Labrenzia sp. PHM005: one gene and its partner. The protein of the gene in region 2 interacts with the protein of the main gene of each other region in a pairwise test. Links are inferred from orthologs where the notes say so. Each region holds a gene or a part of one and is shown on either strand. Other genes may lie near its edges.

Region 1 (3,354 bases), 3.6 Mb from region 2 along the record:
GTTGGACGCCGCCGAGCGGTCTCCAACACGCACCATACTGACGATGAATGTGTCTGCGGAATCGGCCAGAGATTCGAACTTCCGGGATAGTCTCTATCAGCGCTTGTCGATCAATCCCCTGCTGGCGTCACGTCTGTGTCTGGAGATTTCGGAAAAGGATTTTCTGCGGGAGCCGGCCGACATCAGTTATTTCATCAAGTTTGTATCGGACTTGGGGTGTCAAACTGCGATCGATGATTTTGCCGGACACTGGCCGGTTCTGTCCCGGCTAACCGGTCTGCGGGTTGATTGGCTGAAGTTGGCTGCCGGTGTCCCGCAAGAGGCCATGAACGATCCGGCCAAGGCCAGCCTGCTCAAGGCGCTCGTTTCGGCAGCGCGGGAGCTTGGCCTGAAAACCATCGCCAAACATGTCGAGGCCAGAGACGAGGCTGAATTCCTAAGTTCTCTCGATATCGAAGCCGCGCAAGGGTTTTATTTCGGCCGCCCAGAACCTTGGCCGGAAGCCAGCTAACTGGAAGCCAATCAACTTCAACGAAAAAAAGCGGCCATGAGGCCGCTTTTTCTTTGTGCACGGTGGAGCTGATCAGATGTCCAGGTTGGCCACGGCGAGCGCGTTGTCCTGGATGAACTCGCGGCGCGGGTCGACTTCATCGCCCATCAGCTTGGTGAAGATGTCGTCGGCATCATCCGCCTCGCGCACTTTCACCTGAAGGAGCGAGCGCACGTTCGGATCGAGCGTCGTTTCCCAAAGCTGGTCCGGATTCATTTCGCCAAGACCCTTATAGCGCTGCAGGGAAATGCCTTTTTGGCCGTAGGAGAAGATGTGCTGCAGGAGGGCGCGCGGACCGCGAATTTCCGTCGGAATGTCCTTACGCTGTAGGACGGCAGCCTTGCCATAGACATCGTGCAGATGTTCGGCATGGGCGGCCAAGCGGCGGGCGTCGGCGGAGCCAAGCAGGGCAGCGTCAATGGTGGCGACTTCCTGAACACCGCGCACGGTGCGCTTGAACACCAGGCTGCCATCGTCTTGCGCTTCGCCAGTCCAGCCACGCTCAAACTCGTCCGCCAGAATGTCCATCCGGCGGGCAATATAGGCGGCCGCCTCTTCGGCTTTGCTTTGGTCTTCCAGAATTTCCGTGTTCAGCGCACCGGCAATGGCGGCTTGTTCGACCACATCGCGGTTGTATCGGGAATGCAACCCATCGAAAATGTCAGCGATAGCGCGGGCGGTTTCCACCACCAGGCGCAGATCCTGGCCGGTGCGCACTTCGCCGCTGGCAAGTTTCAAGGACGTATCGTCTGAGCCTTGTGCGATGAGGTAGTTTTCTAGCGCGTCCTGGTCTTTCAGGTATTGTTCGGACTGGCCGCGCTTGACCTTATAGAGTGGTGGCTGCGCGATGTAGACGTAGCCATTCTCAATCAACTCCGGCATCTGCCGGAAGAAGAAGGTCAAAAGTAGTGTCCGGATGTGAGCGCCATCGACGTCAGCATCGGTCATGATGATGATCTTGTGATAGCGCAGCTTCTCGATGTTGAATTCTTCCTTGCCGATCCCCGTGCCGAGCGCAGTGATCAAGGTGCCGATTTCGTTTGACGACAACATCTTGTCGAAGCGGGCCCTTTCCACATTGAGGATCTTACCGCGCAGCGGCAAAACGGCCTGATTTTCCCGGTGCCGGCCCTGTTTGGCCGAGCCGCCCGCAGAATCACCCTCCACCAGGAAGAGTTCGGCCTTGGAGGCATCGCGTTCCTGACAATCCGCCAGTTTGCCGGGCAGGGAGGCCACATCCAATGCGCCTTTGCGCCGGGTGAGTTCACGCGCCTTGCGGGCTGCTTCACGGGCAGAGGCGGCTTCAACCACCTTGGAAACGATTGTCTTGGCCGGTGCCGGATTTTCTTCCAGCCATTCGCCCAGGGTCTGGGAAATGAGGTTCTCCACCACTGGCCGGACTTCTGACGAGACGAGCTTGTCTTTTGTCTGAGACGAGAACTTTGGATCAGGCACCTTGACTGACAAGACGCAGGTCAGGCCCTCGCGGCAGTCATCCCCTGACAGGGAGACCTTTTCTTTTTTCATCAAACCGGTCGATTCCGCGTAGCCGGTGACCTGGCGGGTGAGCGCGCCACGGAAACCGGCCAAATGGGTGCCGCCATCGCGCTGCGGAATGTTGTTGGTGAAGCACAGCACCTGCTCGTGATAACTGTCGTTCCACCACATCGCGGCTTCCACCGTGATGCCGTCTTTTTCTGCGCGAACCGCAATTGGTGTCTCGATCAGCGGGTGCTTGGCTCGGTCCAGATATTGAACGAAGGCTTCAAGGCCGCCCTCATAGAAGAGTTCCTCGACTACATCTTCGACACCACGTTTGTCGGTCAGAATGATGCGGACGCCGGAATTCAGGAACGCCAGCTCGCGTAGGCGGTGTTCTAGCGTGCCGAAATCAAATTCGGTTTTGGTGAAGGTTTCCGGAGACGGCAAGAAGGTGACTTCCGTCCCCTTCTGGCCATTTGCCTGGCCAACCACCTCCAAAGGACCTTGGGCTTCACCATGAGCAAAGACCATGAAGTGTTCCTGGTCGTTCCGCCAGATGCGCAGTTCCAGTTTTGTGGAAAGCGCATTCACCACAGAAACGCCAACGCCATGAAGACCGCCGGAGACCTTATAGGAATTCTGGTCGAATTTCCCGCCTGCGTGCAGCTGGGTCATGATGACTTCGGCTGCCGAGACGCCTTCTTCGGGGTGAAGATCCGTTGGAATGCCGCGACCGTTGTCAGACACCGTCACTGAACCGTCAGGGTTCAAGGTTACGGTCACATGGTCCGCATGACCGGCCAGAGCTTCATCGATGGCGTTGTCGACAACCTCATAGACCATGTGGTGCAGGCCGGAGCCATCATCGGTGTCGCCGATATACATGCCGGGGCGTTTGCGAACAGCATCCAGGCCTTTCAGGACCTTGATGGAGTCGGCGCCATATTCGGCTCCGTTTTCAGCTTCGGGAGTGGCGCCAGGCTCGGACGTTGACATATCGCTCATGCGAATCATTCACCAATCGGTTTTTGTTTCTCGCCCACGTTATACGGTGTTCCAACGGGCGTTCAAACCACCCACGGGCTGCAAGCAGTTCCACAGTGGGAATATAGTGGAAAACCATATGATTCAGGCGGATTTATGGGGCTGTCACACGCCGCTCAGGTGCGCCTTGTCATTGCCAACTTCAAAGACCTCAGACTGAGCGGGAAGTGCATCGAATAAAGCTCTGTCTGTCCCGGTCATAAAGACCTGGCCTCCAAGCGACTCTAGCTTTGCAAAAAGGGCCGCGCGCCGGGCCGGATCGAGATGTGCTGCGACCT
Region 2 (3,665 bases):
GATGCCGCCAGCAACACGGAAGGCGGAGACAGAAATGCCCAGAACATTCAGCACTGTTTGGCCGGCAAAATAAAAGATGCCAAGAATACCTAAGGCGGTGACGGTGGCACGGATTGCGACATGGCGCCGGTCACTAGGGCTCATTCCCGCGGTAATTGCTAGGAACATCGGCGCTAATCCAACCGGGTCGATGGTCACAAACAGCGTTGCAAATGCATTGATGTAGAAGTCGATCATCCCGGGTCTCCGGCTGTCTGCGAAGGTCTTTCTTCGAGCGTTTTATAAGCCATTTGGCGCATCTGCGAACAAGCCCTTAGAAATGAATCTGTATGCCTGTGCATAGCTTTTATAAGCTATTGATATTGATGGATTATTAGCAAGCTTAAAAACGTCGGCAAATTTGGTGCGCGAAGTTGAATCGGATATAAAGTATTCAGCAATAACAAACAAATGAGTGTCTCCTTGGCTGACCAGGACAACAGCACCCCTTCAGGCGGGCTTCCGTCGGACATCAAGCCGGTCTCCATTGTCGATGAAATGAAGCGCAGCTATCTCGATTATGCCATGAGCGTGATCGTGTCGCGTGCGCTTCCGGATGTCCGGGACGGCTTGAAGCCTGTGCACCGGCGCATCCTCTATTCGATGCATGAAAATGGCTATGAGTGGAACAAACCCTACCGCAAGTCGGCCCGTGTGGTCGGTGACGTTATGGGTAAATACCACCCGCATGGTGACAGCGCGATTTACGATGCCCTGGTTCGTATGGCGCAGGACTTTTCCCTCCGTCTGCCGCTGATCGACGGGCAGGGGAACTTCGGCTCCATCGACGGCGATCCTGCCGCGGCGATGCGTTACACCGAGTGCCGTCTTGAGAAGGTGTCTCACCGGATCCTAGACGACATTGAAAAAGACACGGTCGATTTTCAGGAAAACTACGACAACTCGGAATCTGAACCGGTTGTCCTGCCGGCAAAATTTCCAAACCTTCTGGTCAATGGCGCTGGCGGCATCGCGGTCGGTATGGCGACCAATATTCCGCCGCACAACCTCGGTGAAGTGATCGACGCGGCCATCGCGATCATGGAAAACCCGGCCTTGAGCCTGGAAGAACTGATGCAGATCGTGCCGGGTCCGGATTTCCCGACCGGTGCGATGATCCTCGGGCGTGCAGGTATTCGCAATGCCTTTGAAACCGGCCGCGGCTCGGTTGTCATGCGGGCGAAGGTGGACACTGAAGAGATCCGCAAGGACCGTTGGGCGTTGATCGTTTCGGAAATCCCGTATCAGGTCAACAAGTCCACGATGATCGAAAAGATCGCCGAGATGGTGCGCGACAAGCGCGTCGAAGGTATCTCCGACATCCGCGACGAAAGTGACCGTTCCGGCATGCGGGTGGTCATCGAGCTGAAACGCGACGCGGTGCCGGATGTTGTGCTGAACCAGCTTTACCGCTTCAGTCAGCTGCAGACGTCTTTCGGCGCCAATATGGTCGCGTTGAATGGCGGCAAGCCGGAGCAGATGAACCTCTCTGACATGCTGAAGGCCTTTGTGTCCTTCCGCGAAGAGGTGATTCAGCGACGGACCCGTTTCCTTCTCCGGAAATGCCGCGATCGCGCGCATATCTTGGTTGGTTTGGGCATCGCCGTTGCCAACATTGATGAGGTTATCAAGCTGATCCGGGCCGCGCCCGATCCGGCGACAGCCCGCGCCCAGTTGATGGAACGGAACTGGCCGGCCAAGGACGTTGAAGATCTGATCCGCCTGATTGATGACCCACGCCACATGGTGCAGGAAGACGGCACCTACAAGCTGTCGGAAGAGCAGGCCCGGGCCATTCTGGATCTCCGCCTGCAACGCCTGACCGCGATGGGCCGGGACGAGATCGAGGAAGAGCTGAATAAGATCGGCGCGGAAATCTCCGATTACCTCGATATCCTGCGCTCGCGTGCGAGAATCCAGGAAATCGTCCGCAACGAGATGCTGGAGATCAAGGAAGAGTTCGCAACACCGCGCCGGACCGAGATCGTCGAAGGCGGACCGGACTTCGACGAAGAAGATTTGATCCAGCGCGAAGACATGGTCGTGACCGTGTCTCACGGCGGATATATCAAACGCGTGCCGTTGGCGACTTACCGGGCACAGCGTCGGGGTGGCAAAGGCCGCTCTGGTATGGCGACCAAAGAGGAGGATTTTGTTACCCGCCTCTTTGTTGCCAACACGCATACACCGGTGCTGTTCTTCTCTTCTCGCGGCATTTGCTACAAGATGAAGGTTTGGCGCCTGCCGCTTGGAGGACCAACGTCCCGCGGTAAAGCTCTGGTTAATATGCTGCCGTTGGAGCAGGGCGAACAGATCACCTCAATCCTGCCACTGCCGGAGGATGAGGAAAGCTGGGCAAACCTCGATGTGATGTTTGCAACGGTGCGCGGCACAGTCCGGCGGAACAAGCTGTCCGACTTCGTCAACATCAACCGTAACGGTAAGATTGCGATGAAGCTGGAAGACGGCGACGGCATTGTTGGTGTCGACACCTGTTCTGAGCATTCCGATGTGATGCTGACCACCAACTTCGGTCAATGCATCCGCTTCCCGGTCACCGATGTTCGTGTCTTTGCTGGCCGGAATTCGGTTGGGGTGCGCGGCATTCGGTTGGCGGATGGCGACCGCATCATCTCCATGCAGATCCTGCACCACATTGATGTGGATGCAGAAGAGCGGGCTGCTTATCTCAAACTCTCCCGGGCGATGCGTGGTGAAGCGGATGAGAATGCCGGTGGTGCCGATGAAGATGGCGTTGTTGCCGGTGAACTCTCGCAGGAGCGCTATGCGGAAATGAGCGCGGCGGAGCAGATCATCCTGACCATCTCGGAAAACGGCTACGGCAAACGGACGTCATCCTTTGAATACCGGGTTACGGGCCGGGGCGGCAAAGGCATCACTGCAATGGCCGTCAATGACCGGAACGGTGGATTGATTTCCTCGTTCCCTGTTGAAGACAGCCATCAGATCATGCTGGTGACCGATGGCGGGCAGCTTATCCGTTGCCCAGTTGATGGTATCCGGATTGCCGGCCGCGCGACCCAAGGTGTGATTGTCTTTAAGACCGCGAAGGATGAAAAGGTCGTCGCCGTCGAAGGCATCTCTGAAGTCGACGAGGATGAAGAGCTGGAAGAGGGCGCCGAAGGCGAAGCGCAAGAAGATGGCGCGCCCGAGAACAGCGATGGATCTGACGACGGGGACGGTGGAGAAACACCGGATAGCTCCTCAGGATCTGATGAATAAAATTGTTTTTGGGCGGCATTTCAGGATTTGAGAGGCCGCCCAATTTCTTTGCGGGCTATTGTTTGACGCATGAGACACGTCAGCTCTCTGCTACTCCTGCAAGAATTCCCGGCATATCATGAGCGCCCAACCAGCTTTCAGACGATGAGTGAGGCACCTGTGTGCAGAGGCTTTTGCAAGCCAGGACTGCCTTTAAGGCGCCAATAGCGACACTTTCATAGTTCTGCGCCAGATGAGACCCGGTCCATCCGGACGAACGGGGGCGGCGAATAGCAATTGTCTTGGTCATTTCAAGCTCCTTGTGAAGGCGCCTAAAGCGCTGATGTTTTGGTGGTGCAATAGTTTTGCCAAACGTGCATTTGACAAAAAACCAAACAAAAACA

What was found.
Region 1: the proteins of gyrA (region 2) and gyrB interact in binary tests that used the Escherichia coli proteins (3 or more experiments, as listed by UniProt). The link is inferred for Labrenzia sp. PHM005 from one-to-one orthologs.

Annotation. Positions count from the first base shown.
Region 1 is NZ_CP041191.1:476,301-479,654, reverse strand. The notes cover bases 311-3,344. They hold gyrB (DNA topoisomerase (ATP-hydrolyzing) subunit B), read right to left. Parts: upstream 3,038-3,344; coding sequence 584-3,037; downstream 311-583. Other genes in these bases: recF (DNA replication/repair protein RecF), read right to left, coding at 3,182-3,344; FJ695_RS02340 (EAL domain-containing protein), read left to right, coding at 311-511. Also shown: more of FJ695_RS02340, read left to right, coding at 1-310; more of recF, read right to left, coding at 3,345-3,354. UniProt on the Escherichia coli protein: DNA gyrase negatively supercoils closed circular double-stranded DNA in an ATP-dependent manner to maintain chromosomes in an underwound state.
Region 2 is NZ_CP041191.1:4,061,910-4,065,574, reverse strand. What follows is about bases 138-3,482. They hold gyrA (DNA gyrase subunit A), read left to right. Parts: upstream 138-450; coding sequence 451-3,282; downstream 3,283-3,482. Other genes in these bases: FJ695_RS18385 (hypothetical protein), read right to left, coding at 3,362-3,482; FJ695_RS18395 (MarC family protein), read right to left, coding at 138-237. Outside these bases: more of FJ695_RS18395, read right to left, coding at 1-137; more of FJ695_RS18385, read right to left, coding at 3,483-3,571. UniProt on the Escherichia coli protein: A type II topoisomerase that negatively supercoils closed circular double-stranded (ds) DNA in an ATP-dependent manner to maintain chromosomes in an underwound state.